Linked DNA regions of Cereibacter sphaeroides 2.4.1. The protein of the gene in region 2 interacts with the protein of the main gene of each other region in a pairwise test. Links are inferred from orthologs where the notes say so. Each region holds a gene or a part of one and is shown on either strand. Other genes may lie near its edges.

Region 1 (3,250 bases), 120 kb from region 2 along the record:
CGCACCGGTCGGCGGGCGACAGCGAGCTGCCTTGTCCTCGCACGTCGCAGCGAGGTGGCCGTTTTTCAGCGGTCTGCGCCCTTGAGCGCTGCCGCTGTTTCGCTGCCCGTCCCGCACCGGAATGCAAGAATCTTATCCACAGGACGGAACTTTTCCTGCCGGCACCAAATTGCCGACATATTGCTGCGATAGGGTGCGGCGAGTTCCAACTCCGTGTAGTTTGCACGGTGCCTGCGGATCAGGGCAGGCGAACCAGAGTGAGAGCTATGACAACAAACAAGGTTACCAAGGCCGTATTTCCCGTCGCAGGACTGGGCACGCGCTTTCTGCCGGCGACCAAGTCGATCCCGAAAGAGATCATGACGCTGGTCGACCGCCCCCTGATCCAATATGCGATCGATGAGGCTCGGGCGGCCGGCATCAAGGAATTCATTTTCGTCACCTCGCGCGGCAAGAGCGCGCTCGAGGATTATTTCGACAATGCGCCCGAACTCGAAGCCGCGCTGAAGAAGCCCGGCAAGGAGCATCTGCTCGACGTGCTGGAAAGCACCAACATGGAAAGCGGCGCCATCGCCTATGTCCGCCAGCACAAGGCGCTGGGCCTTGGCCATGCGGTCTGGTGCGCGCGCCGCCTGATCGGCGACGAGCCCTTCGCGGTGATGCTGCCGGATGACGTGATCGCGGCCGAGAAGCCCTGCCTGCAGCAGATGGTGGAGGCCTACGAACAGACCGGCGGCAACATGGTGGCCGCGATGGAAGTGCCGCCCGAGAAAGCTTCGGCCTATGGCGTGCTCTCGGTCGCCGAGGACATGGGCTCGATCGTCAAGGTCAATGGCATGGTCGAGAAACCGAAGGAAAATCCGCCGTCCAATCTTGCCGTGATCGGGCGCTACATCCTGACGCCGCAGGTTCTGAACAACCTGAACCGCAAGAAGGAAGGCGCCGGGGGGGAGATCCAGCTGACCGATGCGATCGCCGAAGAGATCGACGAGTCCGGCAAGGTCTACGGCTTCCGCTTCCGCGGCCAGCGCTACGACTGCGGCTCGAAGGCAGGCTTCCTGCAGGCGACCGTGGCCTTCGGCCTCGCGCGCCCCGAGCTGCGGGACGAGTTCTCGGGCTACCTGCACGACATGCTGGCTCTGGAGAAGGCGGCGCAATAACCGCCCGACATGCAGTTCGGCCCCCGGGTTCGGCGTTCCTGACGCGCCGGCCCGGGGGCCGTTTTCATTTCCGGATGCGGTCGGGTTCGCTGAGACCGCCGTTCGCGACACGGCCTTGCCGCTCCGCGCCGCCTGACCGGACAAGACAGGCCTTTTTCGCGTCAGTCGCGCGGGATCCTCGGCGCTGCTGCGCCTGAACGATGGTTTGTGCATCGGAGGTCCGGGTCAGGCCGGCATCGGGATGGGCAGGGCCAAACCCGAGCCGCTCTGCGGACCCGGCCTCCGCCTGTCCCGCAGGCCACGGCCGCTCTCGCAGATCCGGCCCACACGGGTCGACGGACACCGCGTTGATCTCGCTCGCTAAAACAGAGGATGTGATGAAGAACGGGCGGCACGGGGCCGCCCCGGGACCGTTCAGGCGGCCTGCGGAGCGCGGGTCTCGGTGAGGATCGCGTGCAGCTTGGCCGGGTCGGTGTTCGACCGGAGCTTGGTGCAGACGCCCGCGTCGCGCATGGTGCGCGAGACGAGCGCCAGAGCCTTCAGGTGATCGACGCCCGAATCCTTGGGCGCGAACAGGGCGAAGACCAGATCCACCGGCTGGCGGTCGACGCTGTCATAGTCGAGCGGTTTCTCGAGGCGCAGGAACACCCCCACGATCCGGTCGAGATCCTCGAGCCGGGCATGGGGCAGGGCGATGCCATGCCCGACGCCGGTCGGCCCCAGGCTCTCGCGCTCCTGCAGGCCGTCGATGGCGACCGACGCATTCAGAGCATAGGCCTGCGCGGCGACCTCTCCCAGTTCCTGGAAGAGGCGCTTCTTGCTCGTGACCTGGCTCAGAACCCGAACGGCTCCTGGCATCAGAAGTTTGGATAGTTCCATGGGCGGTCGCTTGTCCTGCGCCTCGGGCGCGCGCTATTTGCTGTTGCGCGGGTCGATCCAGCCGATGTTCCCGTCATCCCGACGGTAAACGACGTTCACCCCGCCATGACCTTCATTGCGGAAGACAAGCATGCTCTGGCCGGCGAGTTCCAGCTGCATGACGGCCTCGCCGACGGTGATCGAAGGAACCTTCGTCTCCATCTCGGCGATCACCATCGGCTGAAGGTTCTCGACCTCACCATCCTCGGCTTCCTCGGATGCGGCGAGGATATAGGAGGAACCCGGACCGAATTCAACCGGGGCCGTCCGCTCGCGGTGATGGTCGCGGAGGCGGCGCTTGTAGCGACGGAGCTGCTTGTCCATCTTCTCGCGGCAGCTCTCGAAGGCGGCGTAGATTTCGGTCGCACGGCCGGTCGCCTGGGCCGTCAGACCCGTCGACAGATGGATCGTGGATTCGCAGACATGTTCATGCGCAACGCGCGAAAAGACGATCGTCGCCTCGGTGGGACGCTGGGCATACTTCTCGATCACCTCGCCAAGTTCGGATTTGACGTGAGTCTGAAGCGCTTCACCGATGTCGATCTGTTTCCCGCTGATCTGGTATCGCATGATTCCTCCTTTTGACTCGGCAAGGCCAGTCCGCCCCAGACCGGGGTGCCCGCCGACTGTTATTGCTGACGCGGGCAAACGCCGGGATCCACGAGGCCTGGCCGGAGAGCGGGGCCTGAGCGGATCGGCGGCGAGGGCGGGTTCTGCACGCATCAAGGTCATTTGGCTGCTTTTGGCGCGCGGTTGTCAACAGCAAGCTCACGCCCTTCGACTGAGCCGAAAGCATCAGGAGATGCGGAAGTTCTGGCCCAGATAAACCCGCCTCACCGTTTCGTCGCGGACCACCTCTTCGGTGGTGCCGCTCTTGAGCACGGTGCCGTCGTGCAGGATGTAGGCTCTGTCCACAATCTCAAGCGTTTCCCGCACATTGTGGTCGGTGATGAGGACGCCGATACCCCGGCTCTTGAGGTCGTGCACCAGCCCGCGAATCTCGCCCACCGCGATCGGATCGACCCCTGCGAAGGGCTCGTCAAGCAGCAGATAGCGCGGATCTGCGGCAAGACACCGCGCAATCTCCACCCGGCGCCGCTCGCCGCCCGAGAGAGCGAGCGCGGGCGTCCGCCGCAGGTGCGCGATCGAGAATTCGCCGAGCAGCTCCTCGA
Region 2 (3,553 bases):
TGCGGGCCGCGAGGTCGATCTCGAGCTCGGCCACCGAGATCACCGAGGGCGCGGCGGGCCCCGACCGGTCGCGCAGGAGGGCGCGGATCCGCGCCAGGAACTCGCTCGTGGCAAAGGGCTTCGTCACATAATCCTGCGCCCCCGCATCGAGCGCCGCCACCTTTCCCGCCTCGTCGCTGCGCACCGAGAGCACGATCACCGGCACCTGCGACCAGCCCCGGACGGTACGGAGCACCTCGATCCCGTCGCCGTCGGGCAGGCCGAGATCGAGGATCACCAGCGTCGGCGCATCGAGGGCGGCGCGGTCGATCCCCTCGCGCACGCTGGCGGCCTCGGTCACGCGATGGCCCTCGGCCTCGAGCGCCACGCGCAGGAAGCGCCGGATCGGCGGCTCGTCATCGACGATCAGGATGCGTGCGGGCCCGGTCACGGCGCCACCGGCAGGGTCAGCAGGATGCGCGTCCCCTGCCCGTCCGGCCGTGCGGCCTCGGCCCGGATCGTGCCGCCCTGCGCCTCGAGAAGGCCGCGGCAGATGGCGAGGCCCAGCCCGGTGCCCGCCCGCCGCCGGTCCGTGCCCGCGACGCGGTAGAACATGTCGAAGACCTTCTCGCGGTCGGCCGGCGGGATGCCCGGCCCCTCGTCGGCAACCGACAGCACCACCCGCCCCGCGTCAAGCCGCGCCGCCAGAGTGATCGGGCTGCCCGGAGGCGCATATTTCGCGGCATTGTCGAGGATATTGACCAGAACCTGCTCGGTCAGCACCGGATCGACCAGCACGGCGGGCAGATCGGGCGGCAGATCGGTCCCGAGCCGGTGGCCGCGCAGCACGGCGGCCAGGCGCGTGCGCGCCGCACCCACCAGCTCGGCCAGATCCGAGGGCTGGACCGCCGGCTTCAGCGCCCCGTGGCCGAGCCGGGTCATGTCGAGCAGGTTCTGGACGTAGCGGTCGAGCCGCTCGCCCTCCTCGCGGATCGTTTCCGCCAAGGCCTGCTGCGCCTCGGGCGGAAGCGCCCCCGGCTCGGCGAGGCTGCCAGCGGCGCCGATGATGGTCACGAGCGGCGTGCGCAGATCGTGGCTCACCGAGGACAGAAGCGCCGTCCGGAGCCGGTCGGTCTCGGCCGCCAGCCGCGCGCCCTCCAGATCCTCGGCCAGACGCACCCGCTCCATCGCCAGCGCCACCTGATCGATCAGCGCATCGAGCAGGCGGCGGTCCACCGGCGAGAAGCTGCGCCCGCCCTCGTAGGCCACCCCCACCACGCCCAGCCGCCGCTCGCCCGCCCGGATCGGCAGGAAGAGCCAGTCGGCCGCGGGCAGCGTGGCCGAGCCGCGCCCCGCCTCCTCGCCCCGCTGCCAGGCGTAGCGCGCAGCCGACATGTCGCGCAGCTCCAGCCGATCCTCGGGCGGGAAGCCCCCGGCCACCGCAAGCCGCTCGCCCTCGGGCACGAGAAGCACCGTCCGGCAGGCCAGCGTCATGCTCACATGGCTGACGGCGGCCCAGACCACATCGTCGAAGGCCGCCGCGGCCGCGACGCGCCGGCTGAAATCGTAGAGCTTCCCCATCCGGTCGGCGGCCGCGCGCTGCGCATCGACCCGCGCCCGCAGTTCGGCCGCAAGGCCCCCCGTCAGCAGCGAGGCCGCGAGGAACAGGCCCAGCGTCAGGATCTGGTCGCGATAGTGAACGGTGAAGGTCAGCCGCGGCTCGGTGAAGAAGAAATTGTAGGCAAAGAAGCCCGAGACGGCGGTCAGGGCCGAGGCCCAGCGGCCGAAGCGCGTGGCCACCACGATGACGGCCGTCATGAAGAGAAGCGCGAGGCTCGCCACCGGCAGCATCCGGTCCACGACCCAGGCGGCGCCCGAGGCGAGCGCGGTGGCGAGCAGCGCCCAGCCCGTCGCGGGGAAGGACAGGGCGGGCAGGCGCCGGGCCTGCGGCCGCGCGCGCCCGGGCTCCGCCGAGACCAGCGTCACCTCGAACTCGGTCCCGAGCCGCAACAGGCGCTCGGCCACCCGCTCGCGAAAGGGGTGAGCCAGAGCGTGGAGCGTGGACCGGGGGCGGGGCCGCCCCACGATGATGCGGCGGACATTGTTCCGGCGCGCAAAATCGAGGATCTCGCGCGCCACGTCGCCGCCGGCCTGCAGGCTCGCCACCGTGGCGCCCAGCCGCTCGGCCAGCCGGAGGGCCAGCGCCAGATCGTCGCGCGCGCCCTCGGGCAGGGTCTCGATCCGGGGCGAGGTCACCGACAGCGCGATCCACTCGACCCGCGCCCGATCCGCCGACCGCTTGGCCGCCCGGATCGCATTCCGCGCCGCGGGACTGTCCGAGACGCAGACAAGGAGGCGCTCCTGCGCGGGCCAGGGGCCGGGGATCGCATTGGCGGCCATGTGCTCGCGCAGCTGCGCATCCACCCGGTCGGCCGCGGCCCGCATCGCCAGCTCGCGCAGCGCCGTCAGGTTGCCCTTGGCGAAGAAGTTCTGCACCGCCCGCGCCGCCTGCTCGGGCACATAGACCTTGCCCGCGCGCAGCCGCGCGATCAGATCCTCGGGCGAGAGATCGATCAGCTCGATCTCGTCGGCGGTGTCGAGGATCCGGTCCGGCACCGTCTCGCGCACGCGGATGCCGGTGATCCGCGCCACGGCATCGTTCAGCGTCTCGACATGCTGGACGTTGAGCGTGGTCCACACATCGATGCCCGCGGCCAGCACCTCCTCGACATCCTGCCAGCGCTTCTCGTGCCGGCTGCCCTCGAGGTTCGTGTGGGCCAGCTCGTCGATCAGCGCCAGCCGGGGCCGCCGGGCCAGCAGCGCGTCGAGATCCATCTCGGAGAGGATGCGGCCGCGGTAGTAGCCGGGGCGGCGCGGCACCACGGGAAGGTCATGGACCAGCGCCTCGGTCTCGGCGCGGCCGTGGGTCTCGATCACGCCCGCCACCACGTCGGTACCCTCGCGCAGCCGCTGGCGGGCGGCCTCGAGCATGGCGAAGGTCTTGCCCACGCCCGGCGCCGCCCCGAGGAAGATCTTGAGCCGCCCCCGGCCCTCGCGCGCGGCTTCCGCCAGAAGCGCCTCGGGTTCGGGACGGAGATCCTCGTCCGCCATGGATCAGGCCCCGGCCGCATCGAGCGCGAGGTTAACGGCCAGCACATCGACCCGCGCCTGCCCCCAGAGACCCAGCAGCGGCGGCTCGACATGGGCCTCGATCAGGCGGCGCACGGCAGCCTCGTCCAGGCCGCGGGCGCGGGCGATGCGGGCCGCCTGCGCCCGGGCATTGGCCGGCGAGACATGGGGATCGAGCCCGCTGCCCGAGGCGGTGACCGCATCCACCGGGGCGGAGGCACCGTTCCGGGCCTCGTAAGCCGCCTGCCGCTCCTGCACTTCGGCCAGCAGCGCAGCCGAGGTCGGGCCGAGGTTCGAGGCGAAGGTGCCGGCCGCGTTCCAGTCGCTCGCCGAGGGGCGGGGATGCAGATAGCCCGGGCCGTCGAAGCCCTGCCCGATCAGGGCCGAGCCCACGACCTGCCCCTCGCGCAGGATCAGGCTGCCCGCGGCGCGGTCGGGGGCGATG

What was found.
Region 1: the proteins of RSP_RS14720 (region 2) and RSP_RS14180 interact in binary tests that used the Escherichia coli proteins (3 or more experiments, as listed by UniProt). The link is inferred for Cereibacter sphaeroides 2.4.1 from one-to-one orthologs.

The regions. Positions count from the first base shown.
Region 1 is NC_007493.2:2,919,192-2,922,441, reverse strand. The notes cover bases 308-3,249. They hold RSP_RS14180 (PTS sugar transporter subunit IIA), read right to left. Parts: upstream 2,040-3,249; coding sequence 1,575-2,039; downstream 308-1,574. Other genes in these bases: lptB (LPS export ABC transporter ATP-binding protein), read right to left, coding at 2,874-3,249; hpf (ribosome hibernation-promoting factor, HPF/YfiA family), read right to left, coding at 2,073-2,648; galU (UTP--glucose-1-phosphate uridylyltransferase GalU), read left to right, coding at 308-1,160. In the rest of the region: more of galU, read left to right, coding at 267-307; more of lptB, read right to left, coding at 3,250-3,250. UniProt on the Escherichia coli protein: Seems to have a role in regulating nitrogen assimilation.
Region 2 is NC_007493.2:3,034,918-3,038,470, reverse strand. Bases 227-3,471 are described here. They hold RSP_RS14720 (sensor histidine kinase), read right to left. Parts: upstream 3,091-3,471; coding sequence 427-3,090; downstream 227-426. Other genes in these bases: kdpC (potassium-transporting ATPase subunit KdpC), read right to left, coding at 3,094-3,471; RSP_RS14725 (response regulator), read right to left, coding at 227-430. Also shown: more of RSP_RS14725, read right to left, coding at 1-226; more of kdpC, read right to left, coding at 3,472-3,553. UniProt on the Escherichia coli protein: Member of the two-component regulatory system KdpD/KdpE involved in the regulation of the kdp operon. KdpD may function as a membrane-associated protein kinase that phosphorylates KdpE in response to environmental signals.